3 regions of the Rhizobium sp. CB3171 genome follow, and region 2 is predicted to be linked to each of the others. Evidence: predicted binding sites of a transcription regulator. Region 2 holds the regulator's gene; each other region holds the start of a gene.
What was found. The regulator LexA, encoded in region 2, represses DNA repair genes until DNA is damaged. The targets are predictions, from matches to a motif close to TGTTCNNNNTGTGTTCNG.

Region 1: the regulator LexA is predicted to act here: its motif matches at 3,896-3,913, upstream of ruvC (crossover junction endodeoxyribonuclease RuvC).
Region 3: the regulator LexA is predicted to act here: its motif matches at 4,210-4,227, upstream of QA648_RS28210 (dehydrogenase).

Annotation. Positions count from the first base shown of each region.
Region 1 covers NZ_CP121652.1:2,537,038-2,542,888, forward strand. The annotation lists partial or broken gene QA648_RS12395 (DinB family protein) at 1-16, opposite strand, end outside; gene QA648_RS12400 (NUDIX hydrolase) at 32-541, opposite strand; gene QA648_RS12405 (metallophosphoesterase) at 546-1,448, opposite strand; gene ruvB (Holliday junction branch migration DNA helicase RuvB) at 1,445-2,488, opposite strand; gene ruvA (Holliday junction branch migration protein RuvA) at 2,650-3,264, opposite strand; gene ruvC (crossover junction endodeoxyribonuclease RuvC) at 3,342-3,854, opposite strand; gene QA648_RS12425 (LLM class flavin-dependent oxidoreductase) at 4,049-5,047, shown strand; gene QA648_RS12430 (YebC/PmpR family DNA-binding transcriptional regulator) at 5,115-5,851, opposite strand, start outside.
Region 2 covers NZ_CP121652.1:1,266,018-1,271,868, reverse strand. The annotation lists gene QA648_RS06325 (mechanosensitive ion channel family protein) at 1-511, shown strand, start outside; gene QA648_RS06320 (DUF2721 domain-containing protein) at 617-1,108, shown strand; gene lexA (transcriptional repressor LexA) at 1,502-2,224, shown strand; gene QA648_RS06310 (ComEC/Rec2 family competence protein) at 2,205-4,664, opposite strand; gene gltA (citrate synthase) at 4,945-5,851, shown strand, end outside.
Region 3 covers NZ_CP121653.1:1,938,868-1,944,718, forward strand. The annotation lists gene QA648_RS28185 (hypothetical protein) at 1-398, opposite strand, end outside; gene QA648_RS28190 (hypothetical protein) at 398-1,102, opposite strand; gene QA648_RS28195 (SOS response-associated peptidase family protein) at 1,951-2,994, opposite strand; gene QA648_RS28200 (hypothetical protein) at 3,003-3,335, opposite strand; gene QA648_RS28205 (hypothetical protein) at 3,345-3,908, opposite strand; gene QA648_RS28210 (dehydrogenase) at 3,905-4,114, opposite strand; gene QA648_RS28215 (flagellin) at 4,494-5,426, shown strand; gene QA648_RS28220 (recombinase family protein) at 5,410-5,851, opposite strand, start outside.

The DNA.
Region 1 (5,851 bases), 1.3 Mb from region 2:
GATCGAAACCGGACATGCTGCACTCCCTCCTCTACGCTTTGTCGAGATCGCCATCCCGCCAAACCAGATGGCGCGCGGTTATCGGCAGGCTTTCGATTTCGTCGGCAATGAAATAGGGCGGAATATCGAGTGCAACCAGCGCCTCGCGCGTGGCCGGCACCCATTTGAATTCGAGATGATTGTCGCCGTCTTGGATGCGATGAACGATCTCCTCGGGCCGAAACGGGAAACCCCGGGGGATATCCATCACATAGTAGAGTCCCAGCTCATGCCAATCACGGCGCTCGTAGTGAAAGAAGTTCTCCACCATCCAAAGCAGCCGGCCAACCACAACGTCGACGCCCAGCTCCTCCATCATCTCTCGCCGCAACGTCTCCTGCGACGTCTCGCCGATTTCCGCCCGGCCGCCCGGAAAGGTCCAAAACGGCTCATGCACAGCGCGGTGGACGAGCACATGCCCCTCGCGAAAACCAAGGCCCGCTACGCGCATCTGGTATCGCGCATGACCGGCGTTCACCCTGATGACCCTGCGTTTCGACATCGCCCTATCCCAGATCGATCACAACGATTTCCGGCGGGACGCCGACGCGAACCGGCGCCACCGAACAGCCCAGGCCGCCGGAGACGATGATATGCCGATCCTCTTCGACAATATGGCCATAGACATACCGGTCGCCATAGCGCGACGGCAGATAGGGTGACCAGCCGAAAACCCTGACCTGCCCGCCATGCGTATGACCGGACAAAGTCAGCGACACGCGCGACGGCACGGTCGGAAAGATATCGGGCTCATGGGCGAGGAGGATAACCGGCGCCTCGTCATTCACCTGCGCCAGTGTGCCGTCGAGATCATCGAGCCCCGTCGTGAACTGGCGCTTCCAGCGGACGCTCCGGCGCAAAGCAAGCTGATCCTCGACGCCTGCCAGCCAAAAGCCGTGTCCATCCTTTTCGAGACGAGCCGAACGATTGGAATAGACCGGAATTCCGACATCCGCCAATGCCTTGTGACTGAAGGTCGGGCCTGAGCCGCGCTTCTGCGCCGCCGCATCGTGCCACCAATCATGATTGCCGACGATCGCGTGAACGCCGAGCGGCGCCTTCAGGGCTGCGAGCTCCGCCGCCCATACCCGATGATCGACGCGTCCGGTTACGAAATCCGTCCCCGACGTGTAATCGCCGAGCAGAACGATGATATCGCCACCGAGATCGTTGGCACGGGTGCAAATGGAGGCGATGCGATCGGCCGTCATCCACGGTCTGCACGCATGAAAATCGGCCAGTGCCACGACCCTCAGTTTCAGCCCCGGCGTCCAACCAGGCGGCGTCAACTGGTAGCGGGCCACGTTGAGGCGCAAGACGGGCTCGTATCCAAAGGCATAGCCACCGAGCGCCATCAATCCGACGATACTGCTGCCGAAGAGCTTCAGGAAACCGCGACGGCCGATCACTCGCCTTCCTCCTGGAACAGCCTGAACTGTGCTGCCTCCAGGTCCTTTGGCGGCTGCATCCCGAGATGTCGCCAGGCGATCGCCGTCAGTACGCGGCCGCGCGGCGTACGCTGAATGAAACCCTGCTGGATCATATAGGGCTCGATGATATCCTCGATCGCGTCGCGCGGTTCGGAGAGGCCCGCGGCGATGGTTTCGATGCCGACCGGGCCGCCGCCGAAATTGACGGCGATCATATTGAGATAGCGCTTGTCGAGCTGATCGAAACCGACATTATCGACCAGCAGCCGGGTCAATGCCTCATCGGCGATCTCGCGGGTTACCGCCTCGGCCTTTGCCACTTCGGCGAAATCACGTACCCTGCGCAGCAGGCGGCCAGCGATGCGCGGCGTGCCGCGGGCGCGCCTGGCAATCTCGCGCGCGCCCTCTTCGGTTATCCCGAGCCCCATCAGCCGCGCTCCGCGGCGCACGATCAGCTCCAGTTCCTCAACCGTATAGAAGCTCAGGCGAACAGGAATGCCGAAACGGTCACGCAGCGGCGTCGTCAGCAGGCCGAGACGCGTGGTGGCGGCGACCAGCGTGAACTTGGCAAGATCGATCTTCACCGAACGCGCCGCCGGGCCTTCGCCGATAATCAGGTCAAGCTGAAAATCCTCCATGGCCGGATAAAGGATTTCTTCGACGGCCGGATTGAGGCGATGGATTTCGTCGATGAAGAGCACGTCCCGCTCTTCGAGATTGGTCAGAAGCGCGGCAAGATCGCCGGCCTTGGCAATGACAGGGCCGGACGTCGAGCGGAAATTGACGCCGAGTTCCTTCGCCATGATCTGCGCCAGCGTCGTCTTGCCGAGACCCGGGGGGCCGACGAACAGCACATGGTCCAACGCCTCGCCGCGTCCCTTTGCGGCCTCGATGAACACCTTGAGATTGGCGCGCGCCTCTGCCTGGCCGGTAAACTCGTCCAGCGACTGCGGCCTAAGCGTCACATCCAGGTCTTCGCCCCGCTTTTCCGGCGATATCAAGCGTGCGGCTTCGCTCATGTCAGACGTTCCATTCCCGGTATGCGTTTTGCGGCTTTGATGCTGAAGACCATGGCGGTCACCATGGCTCCCTCCCTTAGATCACCATTTCGTGGAGGAGCGCCATGAGTCGATCTCCTTACCTTGAGACAATAGTAAGGAATAGAAAAAGGTGCAAAGGATCACCGTGCAAGTTCCTTCAATCCCAGCCGGATCAGCTTGGCGCTGTCTGCTTCCTCACCCGCCGATTTCATCGCAGCCGCAACCGCATTTGCGGCCTGGTCGCGGGAATAGCCGAGATTGGTGAGCGCAGAAACGGCATCGGCGACCGGGGCGGAAGCGACGCCATCGCCCAATTCCTGCTTTAGGCCGATATTGATCGCCTCTCCCGCAAACGCCGGCGCCTTGTTCTTCAGCTCGGTGACGATGCGCATCGCCACTTTCGGCCCGACACCCGGCGCCCGGGATACGGCGCCGCGGTCCTGCAGCGCGATCGCATTGGCGAGCTCCGACGGCGTCAGCGTCGACAACAGTGCCAGCGCCACCTTCGCGCCGATACCCTGCACCGTCTGCAGAAGATTGAACCACTCCCGTTCAAGCACCGTCGTGAACCCGAAAAGACGGATTTGGTCCTCGCGGACATAGGTCTCGATGAAGAGAACACAGGCCTCGCCGACGGAGCCGAGTTTCGACAGCGTACGCGCCGAACAATAGGCGACGTAGCAGACGCCGTGCACATCCACGAGCGCATAGTCCTCGCCGATCTCTTCGATTGTACCTTTCAACTTGCCGATCATGAATGATGTCCGTCAGGGATGGGTTTCGGGAGAGATAAGGTCAAGTGAAGGAAAGTAAGAGCGATAACGAAAACAAACTACCCCGCCAGCGCCGCCTGACGCATCCGGCTGGCGCCGCGATTATGGGCATGGCAGATGGCGATGGCGAGTGCATCGGCGGCGTCGTTGCCTTTGAACTCCACCTTCGGCATCAGGATCTTCAGCATCATGTGGATCTGCTGCTTCTCGCCATGACCCACACCGATCACTGCCTTCTTGACGGCATTCGGCGCATATTCGGCAACCTGCAGCCCGGCGCGCGCCGGCACGAGCATGGCGATACCGCGCGCCTGGCCGAGCTTCAGCGTCGCCACCGCATCCTTATTGACGAAGGTCTGTTCGACAGCGGCTTCATCCGGCTTGTAGCTGTGGACGATATCGGCAAGCCCATCGTGAAGCTGGCAGAGGCGCGACGCGAGATCCATCTCGCCGTCCGACGTCACCGTCCCCGAGGCCACGAAACGCAGGGAATTGCCCAATGTGTCGATAATGCCCCAGCCGGTGCGGCGCAGGCCGGGATCGATGCCGATGATTCGAATCGTATTCTGCATGCGTCAACCTATCTTTGGAGCTGCAGATGTGCCAGCAAAATGTGAACAAAACAAAAACAAACTCCCAAACCCAGCCTCTTTCTGCAGCTTTGAAATTAGGGTGACGAAATTGCCGGGCAGGGTTTGGAATGGAGTGTCGGCGCTCCTACATGGAGACAATTGCTCCTCCCCTTTCACCACGCAGGTCTCTTGCCATGGTCCCCTTTTCCATCCTCGATCTTTCGCCCGTTGCCGAGGGCAGCACAGTCAGCCAATCCTTCGAAGGCTCGAAGCGCCTAGCGCAGAAGGCGGAAGCGCTTGGCTACACCAGGTTCTGGCTGGCGGAGCATCATGGCATGCCCGGCGTCGCCAGCGCCGCGACCGCGGTTGTTATCGGCCATGTCGGAGCAGCCACGTCGCGTATCCGCATCGGCTCGGGCGGCGTCATGCTGCCGAACCATTCGCCGCTGGTGATCGCGGAGCAATTCGGCACGCTCGAAGCCCTGTTCCCCGGCCGCGTCGATCTCGGTCTCGGTCGTGCGCCGGGCACGGATATGCGCACGGCGCAGGCCCTGCGTCGCAACCTCGATGCCGGCGCCCAGAGCTTCCCCAATGATATTGTCGAGCTGCAGCATCTGTTCAGCCCGGCCGACGAGAACCAATCGATCCTTGCCGTACCCGGCAACGGCGCCAAAGTGCCGATCTGGCTGCTCGGATCGAGCCTCTACAGTGCCCATCTCGCCGCCATGCTCGGCCTGCCCTATGCTTTCGCCTCGCATTTTGCGCCGGAAGCTTTGCTCGATGCCGTCGCCATCTATCGCGACCGCTTCACGCCGTCGGCAACACTCGACAAACCCTATGTCATGGTCGGCGTCATGGGCTCGGCCGCGGAGACCGACGAAGAGGCGGAATATCACTTCACCTCGGCACAGCAGCAATTCGTCAACCTGCGCCGCAATGTCCGCGGCCCCTTCCCTCGCCCCCGCAGGGACATGGACGATTTCTGGACGCCGATGGAAAAACTGAATGTCGAACACACCCTGCGTTACGCCGTTGTCGGCTCACCCGCGACTGCCGAGGCCAAGCTTTCGCAGTTCATCAAGGATACGGAAGCGGACGAAGTGATCATTTCGATGCCGATCCACGACATCGAGGCGCGGCTGAGATCGGTGGAGCTATTCGCGCAATTGCCGTCATTCAAGAAGGCGGCCTAATAATAGAAAAGCCCCAGTCTCCCTTGGCAAAAGCTGGGAGACTGGGGCTTATTTTTAGAGGAAAAAATCAGGCCGAGAGCTTGGCCAGAATCTCTTCGGAGACTTCGAAGTTCGAATAGACGTTCTGCACGTCGTCGTCGTCTTCCAGGCTGTCGATTAGCTTCATCAGCGACTGCGCCTTTTCTTCGTCGACCGGCACATTGTTCTGGGCACGCCAGATCGCCTTGACGGTTTCGGCTTCGCCGAGCGTTGCTTCGAGTGCCTTGGCAACCTCGTTCATCGCTTCGAAACCGCAGATGATGGTGTGGCCTTCCTCATCGCTCTCGACATCGTCGGCGCCGGCTTCGATCGCGGCTTCCATCACCTTATCCGCATCGCCGACCTCGGGCTTGTAGGTGATTTCACCGACATGGTCGAAGGAGAAGGAGACCGAGCCGGTTTCACCAAGCGCGCCGCCGGCCTTCGTGAAGATCGAGCGGACGTTCGACGCGGTGCGGTTGCGATTGTCGGTCAGAGCCTCGACGATGATCGCGGTGCCGCCGGGGCCGTAGCCCTCATAGCGGACCGCATCGTAATTCTCGGTATCTGCGCCGGAGGCTTTCTTGATGGCGCGATCGATATTGTCCTTGGGCATCGACTGCGCCTTGGCGTTCTGGATCGCCAGGCGCAAACTTGCGTTCATGCTCGGATCAGGCAGACCCGACTTGGCGGCAACAGTGATTTCACGTGCCAGCTTCGAGAACATTTTCGAACGCACCGAGTCCTGACGACCCTTGCGATGCATGATGTTTTTAAACTGTGAAT
Region 2 (5,851 bases):
CAAGGGAACCGTGGAATCCTTCAGCCTGCGTTCCGTCAGGCTTCGACATCATCATGGTCCGGTGTTCACAGTTCCCTTCGGCGAACTCGGCGCCGTTCAGAACATGAGCCGCGACTGGGCGATCGATAAATTCCTGCTACGGGTTCCGTTCAATACCGACGTCGCCAAGGCGAAAAGGATCGTCAAGCAAATCGGAGAGCAGTTGAAAGAAGATCCGGAAATCGGACCGCAGATTCTTGAGACCCTGAAAATGAAGGGGGTGGAGCAAATTGGCGACTTCGGTATCGAACTGAGTTTCGCTTTTACCGCCCTCCCCGGTCGGCAAACCTACATACGGCGCCAGGCCTATACCATGATCCGCGACGCCTTCATGGAAAACGGCATCGACTTCGCTCAGCCGACAGTGCAGGTGGGTGGCGAGGAAAAATCCGATGCCGCGATCGCAGCCATGACACTGCAGAGAAAGAAGATCGCTGAGCAAATGACGCAATCGGCGGCGCCGCCAACCTGAACGTTCGCGCGAGATCAGTCACCAGCCTCATCTCCGCGCCCTCTTTGGCAAGGCGACAACCCTGGAGCCGATACCGGATGACGTTGGACAGAAAGGAGATCCAATGTGCTGAACGACCATCTGACGTCTATTGCCGCGCACGTTATTCAAATAGCGCTGACACCGGTCTTTCTGCTGGCGGGCACCGCCGGGTGCCTCAATGTCTTTTCGGCTAGGCTCGCCCGCGTCTCCGACCGGGTCAACAGCCTTTTCGAACGGGTGACCTCTGAGGACCCGGATGAAACGCGGTTGCTGCAGCTCTATTATCTGCGGCGGCGAACATTGGCGCTGGAGATCGCAGTTCTGCTCGGCACGGCATCGGGCGTGTTCACATGCCTTGCGACGCTCGGCCTCATGGGCGGTGCAATTCGACAGCAATTTCGCGAGCAATTGCTGCTCTGGCTCTTTGGCCTTGCCGTCTTCGCACTCATGGGCGCCTTTGTGGCCTTTCTCGTCGAGATGATTCTGGCCGGGCGCAGCATGCTAAGGCAGATCGCCAACGACCGTACCTTGCTCGAGCACCGGCACGGGAGTTCGAGGAAAAGTTCAACCTATTGATATCCCATCGAATATTACTACGGATGGCACCAATCCCGGCCCCTCAGAAATCCGGATTCCCAGTCAGATCCATAGCTTGCTCTCCATGGTTCGGAGAGTGTCGTCCTCCAAAGAGCTTATAGAACGAAGAACATGGCTTTTCGCCGCCTTGGAGATAATCCGTTTTGGGATCGTCCGAAATTTTGCTTCGCCCGATTCCGCATATATTTCTGCTATTTAGTTTGAAGGTGCCGGGAAAAAAGTCATCTGCCCGGGACCTGTTATGTTCCCATTTATTTGATGCACCTACAAAATGTTCACCGAAATTTAAGGGCTTGCGGAACACATATGGAACATATAGTGTCCGTTCTGGATTTGTTTCACGACACCTTCTCAGTCCCGAGGTTCAAAACGATGTTGACGCGCAAGCAGCAGGAACTGCTTCTCTTCATTCACGAACGAATGAAGGAGTCCGGTGTTCCGCCATCTTTCGACGAGATGAAAGATGCGCTGGACCTTGCGTCCAAATCCGGTATTCACCGTCTCATCACGGCTTTGGAAGAACGCGGCTTCATCCGTCGCCTGCCGAACCGGGCCCGGGCGCTGGAGGTCATCAAGCTACCGGAGGCCTATAGCCCGAGCCTGCAGCCTCGCCGCGGCTTTTCGCCAAGCGTCATCGAGGGTAGCCTTGGCAAGCCGCAACTTGTGCCGCCGCCCGCACCCACCAAGCCGGTGAGTGAGGACAACAACAGTTCGGTTTCGGTACCCGTCATGGGCCGCATTGCCGCCGGCGTTCCGATCTCGGCCATCCAGAACAATACTCACGACATCACCGTTCCCGCCGACATGCTCGGCTCCGGCGAGCATTATGCGCTGGAGGTCAAGGGCGACTCCATGATCGATGCCGGCATCTTTGACGGCGATACCGTCATCATCCGCAACGCCACGACCGCCAATCCCGGCGACATCGTCGTCGCTCTCGTCGATGATGAAGAGGCGACATTGAAGCGCTTCCGCCGCAAGGGAGCCTCGATCGCGCTTGAAGCGGCAAACCCTGCTTACGAAACCCGCATCTTTGGGCCGGATCGAGTGAAGGTACAAGGCAAGCTCGTCGGTCTCATTCGCCGCTATCACTGACCGGTGACGCCGGCTTGAGCGGCGCGCCAAAAGTGTCTGTTCGCCAGTCGTAGGAGCGATGCAGGCTCCATGGCCGCGAAAGGTTTTCAAACGCTGCCGTCATTATCGGTTTATCGGTGCTAAGGCTCATTTCGATGGACCCTGTGCGGCGCAATGTTGCACCTGTGAAGAGCGTGGCGCCAGAGCGGCAGCGATCAAGACGCAGCCGTACGGAGGTGATGACGATATTGGCCGTGTCGCAGGCCGGAGCGAGATAGGCGGCATCTTCAATGGTGACAAGCATGTCGCCATTATCCAGCATTGCCACGCACCATGCACCTTTTTGGCAGGCGAAACCGCCCGGCCCGGCCGCGTCTAATGCCGCATCCATCGCCTTTCGAACGGTGCTCTGTTCTTCGGAATTCAGGCGACGATGCTTGTCTGATTTGCTGATTTTGGGGAGCTGACTATCCGGCGGAAGCATCGTTGGCGGTTGCTGCTCGGTGATCGCCAATGCTCTTTGCCACTGCTCGAAGATGAAATCCGGCGGTTTTTCGCGGTTTGTCGTCAGCGCACCGTTGCGCAACAAGGCGACCAGCGTGCCGTCCTCGGAGATCATGAGATCAGGCTTGAGGACACCGGGACTGAGTGCCACGACTGCAACCGAACCGATGATCAAGAGCGCACCTGCATGTCGCAGCCATGTTCTCAGCAAGGTCATCAACAAGAAGCCGGCTATGACCGTCGGGAACAGCCAGACCGGCAGCCGACCGAAGGGAATATTGCCGCCCCAGGCGGCAACCGTTTTGGCAATGACGATGACGACATCAAGTCCCCAGCCGGTTATCTGCCAGAAAGGGGCATCAACGCCAAATGGCATCAGTAGCGTCGCCGCCATGCCAAACGGCATGACGACAAAGGAGACGACCGGCATAGCCGCCAGATTGGCGATGAGACCATATGTCGCCAATCGGTGAAAATGCTCTATCGAGAAGATTGCCGTCGATGCGCCGCCTATAAAAGAGGTCGACAATATGCTTCCGAAGAAACGGGAAACGAAGAGCAGCGGACGCATGACCCGGAACCGGGAGAGAACGCTCTCCCGATGCGGCCTCCTCGCCCAGAGCGAATAGCCGGACACCAACGCCAGGGTCGCGGCGTAAGACATCTGAAAACTTGGTCCGAGCGCCTGCGAAGGCGACAGTATGAGAATGACTATCGCCGATAGCGCCACGTTGCGCAGGCTAATGGATGGTCGGTCGAAGAGCACGGCGATCAGTATGATAGCCATCATGATGAAGGCACGCTCCGCGGATACCCCGAAGCCGGAAATGAGATAATAAGCCGTCACTGTAACTAGCGCGCCGAAGGCCGCAATCTTCTTTGTTGGCCAAGCCTGTGCCACGCCGAAAAACAGACTGAGGGCGTAGCGTAAACCGACATAAAAGATGCCCGCGGAGAGCGCCATGTTCAGGCCGGAGATGGCGATGATATGCGCAAGACCCGAGGTCCGCAGCGCTTCCGTCGTATCGTCTGAGATCGCTCGTCTCTCATCGGTGACAAGCGAAGCCGCAAAGGCGCCGGTGTCTCCGGGCAAAAGCGTCCTGATTCTATCGCCGATATGGCTGCGCAAACCGGCAAGCCAGATATCCGCCTTGTCGAGGACCGACCCCTGAACTACATCACTAGTCGGCGACAATAATGTCTGCGTTCCATAGGCAAAACCATTCGCGCCGGTGCCATCGAAATAGGCGCTGAAGGCGAAATCGTTGAGGCCGGGCAAGGCAGGTCCGGCCGGCGGCGTCAACCGCGCTCTACCCTGAATGCGGTCGCCGAGTTCGAAGGGCTGGAGCTGTTTGCGCACGAAAATGGTGATCTGCGCCGGCGGCCGGCGAATGGTCGGTTTTTCCGTTGCCTCCAGGGCGACGACATAGCGCCAACGGCCCTTGTCGTCGGCTTCACGCCGTTCGATCCGCCCGGTGATGGTGGTCGTCACCGCAGAGTCGAGCATCACCGTCGATGCGCGCCAGGTTTCGCATTGCGCCAGAGCCATGCCGGAGCACACCAGCATGCCGGCAAACAATATGTGCCGTAGCACTCGCCCCGCCTGCTGCTGGCGGAAAAATGCGACAGCGAAGATAAGGAGGGCCGTAAAAACAGCTTGCGGCGGCGGATCGGCTCCGACCGAGAACCAGACGATCGCGCCGGCGCCGATGTAGACCGGCGCAAATAGCATCGCGCGACCGTGCGCCGCCTCTTCTTCGGCTAAATGGTAAATGCTGAGTCGGATGCTGCCTGCCGCGAGGCGAAGGCGGGCAATAAGCGCGGCGTGGTCCTGTGTCCGCTCTGGCCGCGACGCTTTGGCACGAGAAATAACCGCGCCCACGCTCTGCTCGCGCACGGCAACCGCAGCCAATTCCCGACTATCCACCTGCGGATCCGGTGCCTCTAAATTAGGCATATATTCCAGCGCCCACGCAAAACTACAGCTATAGCGGGAGTTTTGCCGTCACCGGCCAGTGATTTCAACTGAAATCGGCATCATCGCCGACAAAAGACGCTAATTCACGCTTGCGCAAAACGGTCCCTTCTACCGCAGTGCCCAAAAGTTGATACTGCAATGCACAAATAGGCGTAAGGATAACTTGGCATTAGGCTCTGGATCATATAGCTAATCGTTAGTCGCTTAACCCTTTGGCGCTTTTTAAGGCGCCAATCCCGCCAAATCTTGGAGGATCAGCATGACGGAACAAAGCGCGAAACTAACTTGGGGTGAAAAGACGGTGGATTTGCCGGTTAAGTCCGGAACCATCGGCCCAAGTGTCATTGATATTGGTGCCCTTTATAAGAACACCTCCACTTTCACCTACGATCCTGGCTTCACTTCGACTGCGTCGTGCGAATCCAGCATCACCTTTATTGATGGCGACGAAGGCGTTCTGCTGCATCGCGGTTATCCGATCGAACAGCTTGCCGAACACGGCGACTTCCTCGAAGTCTGTTACCTGCTGCTCTACGGCGAATTGCCGACCGCAGCCCAGAAGAAGGACTTCGATTACCGGGTCGTGCACCACACCATGGTGCATGAACAGATGTCTCGCTTCTTCACCGGCTTCCGTCGCGATGCGCATCCGATGGCCGTCATGTGCGGCTGCGTCGGCGCTCTGTCGGCCTTCTATCACGACTCCACCGACATCACCGATCCGCACCAGCGCATGGTCGCAAGCCTGCGCATGATCGCCAAGATGCCGACGCTTGCCGCCATGGCTTACAAGTACCATATCGGCCAGCCCTTCGTTTACCCGAAGAACGACCTCGATTATGCGTCGAACTTCCTGCGCATGTGCTTTGCCGTGCCCTGCGAGGAATATGTGGTCAACCCGGTGCTTGCCCGCGCCATGGACCGCATCTTCATCCTGCACGCCGATCACGAGCAGAATGCGTCGACATCGACGGTTCGCCTCGCGGGCTCTTCCGGCGCCAATCCCTTCGCTTGCGTCGCCGCCGGCATCGCCTGCCTCTGGGGTCCCGCTCACGGCGGCGCCAACGAAGCTGCGCTCAACATGCTGACGGAAATCGGCACGGTTGACCGCATTCCGGAATATATCGCCCGCGCCAAGGACAAGAACGATCCGTTCCGGCTGATGG
Region 3 (5,851 bases), on a different replicon from region 2:
AGGTCCCCGACCAGCCCGGCAAGACCGCCACCCATTGAGTGACCGGTAAGAGTAATTTTCGACGGATCACCCGCAGCGGCAAGCACTGACTGATATAGTTTTATGGCCAACTGTGAGTCATTCGAACTCGCCGTTCCAGCCCCAGTTCCGTATCCGTTCCAAATGTCGCCGTGCAAGAAGTTAAGAAGGCTTCCGCCGCTGAGGGCTGTAGTACCTCGGTAGGAAATTGTGTAATTGCTGCCGTTCTGATATTCAACTGCAAAGTAATTAAACGACGTATTTGAGTCTTCGTGGATATTTGTCCAATTTCCAATTACATTTCCTGTAATAACTCCATTCACCTTGCTCGCGTCATACGCATTCATTGCAAGAATGGCATCCATTAAATCTGCGTCCATTACCAGTCATTCCTTTCAAGAAACCGTGGATAATCGGATTGCAATGGCTTCGCTTTGTTGTCCGTTTCTGGATAAAGACCATGCGATGTTGATATATTTTCGTTCGATTTTTGCACTTCCTCCTGCTTTTTGACCCAGGGGAGCAGTTGATCGATCCCCGTTGAAACAGCTTCGTCTGTCAGTTGCACCGAAACGTTCACCAGGCGCACGTTTGCTCCGATCAGAGTTTGAAGATTGTCCCGGTCGGCGATAACCGCGCTCTCGGGATCCGCCATGTCAGTGAGATAGATGATCGTAGGAACGTACTCCGGAGGCACATTCACAGGATGATGCGGAAGCTCGCTTATCTTCCGATTTGGTGGAAGAGGCCTAAGCGCTTGATACGGCATGTTTCCCGCTCTGAAGGAATGATCGGCAGTACCGAGAAGAACGAATACGTACTTTCCGTTGGAGAACTTAACCGGAGTTGCCTGGCCTCTAACCGCTGTCACTATGCTGCAGGCGCCGGGACAGACGAAGTCACTCCGCTGGATAATACGGATGACATCAGAAGCAGTGATAGTCGCTCCATTCTCCTCGAATGTAGTTTCGATGCGATAGTTAAATTCATCCACGATCGCGGCGTTGCTTTGGATAAAGAGATGGCCCGCAACCGCCGCAAGTATTAAGACAGCGACTATAAATAATTTGGAGAGCCTTTTCATGTGCTTACATTCTTTCAGTAACAACGTCTCTTGAGAAAATGAAGGCGAAGAGGGCCAGAAACGCCACGAGCAGAAACAGAAAGATCGTGACTATAAACCCGCGCATGGATTTACGCTCGCCACCTAACGTCGCGCGCTATGGGCAACGCGTTTAGGGTCGAAGAGCGAACAAGTGACGACAGATTGAATTTTCCAGATGCGCAGTCTCCGAGAGCGTCATTGGCCGACGCTCCCCGTCCACGCCCTGCGGGCAATAGTGGCATCAACTTTATCCCCGGATGGAAAACGGGCATGAAAAGTCGGCCGATTGGGAATACTGTTGTGGCAGAAATCGATCGGTTTTAGGTGTCTCTAAACCACAATGCCCACAATAACATCGGACGTCGCTGGTAGATGGATTGGTAAAATTCCAATTAAAAATGAGGTACAATTACGCCACTCCCCAACAGAATGTTTAATCGACTTCAATAAGTAAAGTTGCATTGGCTGAAATGAATTTCTAGGTTGACGATAGTTCGCGCGTTCCCCAGATACCAGTCACCTTTTTGAGGCGCCTCCGAACATTGTATCCATGACGCGCATCAATAATCCATAACGCGCAAAAAACGCGCAACGAGAAGTTTTGAAAAACTTGCCTCCGTTTCAACATTGACGCTTGGTCCTGCCGAAGAAGACGGCAATTGCTCTGTTGCAATCGCAATCGGGCCCCAGCCTCAGGAGATCTGCCCCTTCTTTCAGATCGCTCGCGAAAGCTGGATGATGCCGACGCGGGCGAGCAGTTGGCCTATGAACAGTTCCTGAAACAGGCATAAAGGTCCCTTATCAGATCAGTCAGTTCGTCCAGACGTTCAGACATTTTCGACTCCTAAAACGGCCGCTTGAGTTGCAGGCAGTTCGACCAGCTCGTCGTTAACAATTGGGCGTTGCAGCACCCTCGCCTCTTCCCACGACGCTGTCATCCAAAGCTCGATTTCTTCTATGTCCCGCAAGATCGCGGGCATCGCCTTTTCGTGGACCGCGCCGACAACTTCATTCGGGTCCGTCGTCAGGAAGCCGAAGAGGTCGGCGCTGATTTCTCCCTCCTTGATCTTGCGGACCGATCGCCATTGCGGCACCCATATGCCCGCGAAGAACATAAGCGGCTCCTCCTCACTACCTGCAAACCATGCATTGGCAACGCGGCCTCCCTCTGCACGGGTTCGGTAATCCGGTTCGGCAAAGCGCGTGAAGGGTACGACACATCGGTTTTCTGTGCCAAGCCAGCGTGTCCAGTGCTTGCTGTCGACGCGCCGGACGTTGGTGGTTCCGCCATCCGGTTCCATCCTCAAGAGTTGCGCGAAATCAAACGGTATGCCTTTTGCCTGTAGCTTGTCGGCGCGTTTCTTGGCTGCCTGCATGAGCGCATGTTGTGAACTTGGCAGCCCCCACCTTGCCATCGCCAGCTCTCGACCAGCCGCCGTGTTGCGGACGATCGGTCCTATGCGGTCGGGATAGACATCGAGTGTCGGCTCAAGATTGCCGATGCTGTCGATCATCGCTCTGGTGAATTGTCGGATGGCTTCCTGGTTGGTCGTAATATTGTAGAGATTGCACATTCTGACCTCCGCTGGCGTCCAGATGCCGAACTTCCCAAACTCCTCGGGATGGACGATCTCTCCGCGCGCACGCGTACGGAAATCGAGCGCTTTCTCCCGCTCATCAAAACAAATCACCTGGTAGCTTTCGTCGCAATAGCGAGCGTGCAGTGTTCGGTGGGTGGGATCAATTTCGGCTGCGATCGCATGCAGCGGCGCAAGTTCGCGGAACGTTAGGTCCTCAACGCGAACGATGACCTGATGGGGACGACAGATATTGACCCATTTGCGCGTCTGCTTCCAAGTCCTCTTGACCAAGCGGCCCCCTAAAGTGTCACATCTTGCCAAATCGGCTTGCGCACCTGCTTGATATCGATCAGACGCCGGACTTTCAGCCCAATCTGGTCTTGGGGCAGCATGCAACGGAGATCAGCCGTCAGGTAGTCCTTCCGCTTGCATTCGGAACATCTGAACTTGCTCGCGATCTCGAAGACCGTGATGTCGCCGCACAGTTTGATTAAATCCTCCGGGACATACAGGTGAGCGGTGCGGCACCATTCGCACGTGATGCTGACGAAGATTGAACCCATGTCGTATGAGGAAAGCGTCGCGACCAGGTTTCGGAAATACGGGCGGCTCGGTGGATGGGTCTCGGACATTGATGCGTCTCAAGCTTGATCGTCGGATCGAGCTCCGATGTCCGTCGACATCTGCTGTATCGACTTCATGCCTGGTAGCGCATCGACGAAGCTTTGGATCGTGTCATCCATATCCGCCGATGCGGCGAGCCACTCCGGCCCGACGACTTCCATCTCGAAGCCGCGAGGAAAGAAGAACACGCCGCATGCCTCGTTGACATCATGATCGACGGCGATCTGGATCGAGCCGATCGGCGCACAGGATGCGAGATCGAAAAGAGAGCCCATGTAAAGGCGAGTTCCCCGCTTGCCGATTTCCTGAAGCAATATCGGATTCACATCGTCAGCCTGTACTTCTCCATACGGCGTCCAATACATACCCTGTGGCACCTCTGGATAGTCCACCAACCTTTCCAGGAGCCTCTGCATTTCGTTGAGTTTCCGCATTAAATCCGACGATTTGCTGCGGCGACCTCTTTCGCCAAATTCGTCGTAGCAATCGCCGGAAATGTGATGCACGAATTCATAGAGCGACATCACCTCTTCGCGGCTTATTGTCAGCTCTCCCTGTTTAGGGGTTACCTCATCAATCATCGGGCTTCTCCTTCAAAACTCGGCTTCCACCCTCGGGTAAAGCCGACGCTCATTCCGGCCTCCGTTAAGGCCAACTGGCCACGGACAAATTGCAGCTCTTGCAGCAGCGCCCCGATCGTAGTGCGAGCGTCACCGCCACAAAAAGCGAGTGCCATATCGACTGGATCGAATTCCGGTTCGTCCACTTCGGCTAGTTCCGCACCCATTAGGCAAACATCTCCCCTTCCCGCGTCACCACGGGATCAATTCGATTTGATTTTTCCGATATCTTTCACGGGAGGCGAAACGCCCGCAGCCAAGATGTTCCTATTATGTTCTATATTTGCCAGGAGTCAAGACGGATCATCACTGCCGCTATCGCCACAAGGACGTAGCGTGATTTGCTCGGTTTTAGGGTAGTTTCCCCCTTGGGTTTTGGTGCCTCCGTTAACGCTGAACGACCATGTTCGATCTGCGGAGTAACCGCGTCGGGCTCATGAGGACGCCAACTTCAACAGACCCATTCAGCGGCCGATCATGACGAGCATACGGACAAACATATCGGCAACGGCGGCTCTCGCCACGCTACGAACGATTGACGGTCAGATGGACAGGAGCCAGACCGAGGTCTCGTCGGGCTTAAGAGTCAACATAGCCGCCGACAACGCAGCCTACTGGTCGATCGCGACCACCATGCGTTCCGACAGCAAGGCTCTGTCCGCCGCCCGAGACGCCTTAGGCCTCGGCGCAGCCATGGTCGACGTAACGTATGAAGGCATGTCCAGCGTGGTGAACCTCATGTCGGAATTCAAGGCAAAGCTGGTTCTGGCGAAGGAACCGGGCGCGGACAGGGACAAGATCAATACTGAACTGTCGCAGCTTCAAAGCCAAATGCGATCTGTCGCATATTCCGCCAGCTTTAACGGTCAGAACTGGCTCGCCATGACCGACGACAACTGGACTGGCTTCGTTAAAGATCGAACTGTGCCCGGCTATATCGTCAGAAACGGTGACGATTTTTCGGTGGGAACGGTGAAGGTGCTAGATGCAATCGATGCTAACCTCGGCGGTACGGCGCAAATGTATCCCTTGGTGGACGACACCGGAGGAGCCGCCACAGGTGGTATGGGAATACTCACCAATGTTGGCTACTCTCAGAAGCTTGCGACTGGCACGAACTGGGTGATCCTGCACACGCTTGGCAACCCGGATCCAACCTTAGGTACCGAAATCAAGGTGTCGGCGGATACGTCATCGGACGATATTGACGACATGATTTCCGTCACTGAAGCGGCATTGTCCGATGTGGTAAAATGGACTGCGAAGCTGGGCTCTGCCGAGACGCGAATCTCGATGCAACAGGACTTCGCTTCGAAGCTCGGAGACGCGATCGACACGGGCGTCGGCCGACTTGTAGATGCCGACATGGAAGAGGTTTCGTCTCGATCGAAGGCCCTGCAAACACAGCAGCAGCTTGCGATTCAAAGTCTGCAGATTGCAAATTCCGAACCACAGACCATCCTCAGCCTGTTCCAGTAGCCGGGTTCCTGCATCCTCGTCCCAGGCGCTCCACTCCTCTGGCAACGGTTCTGGGATGAACGTTGTACCGACTGGCGATATCCCGGACAGCGGTCCCCGTGCCTATAGCGGCAAGGATTTCCTCGCATTGGGCGTCGGTCAGCGCCCGCCGCCGCCCCGGCTGCTTTCCCCGAGCCCTCGCGGCTTCAAGACCTGCAATGGTACGTTCGCGGATCAGTGATTTCTCAAATTCCGCGAGCGCTCCCAAGATGTGGAATACCAGTTTTCCGCCAGCGGAAGACGTATCGATGTTTTCCGTCAGAGACCGAAACTCAATTCCTCGAAGCCGCAGCCGTTCGACGACCGCGAGCAGATGGCTGAGCGACCTGCCGAGACGGTCAATCCTCCAGACGACGAGCGTGTCACCCTTTCCCAAGGACTTGAGT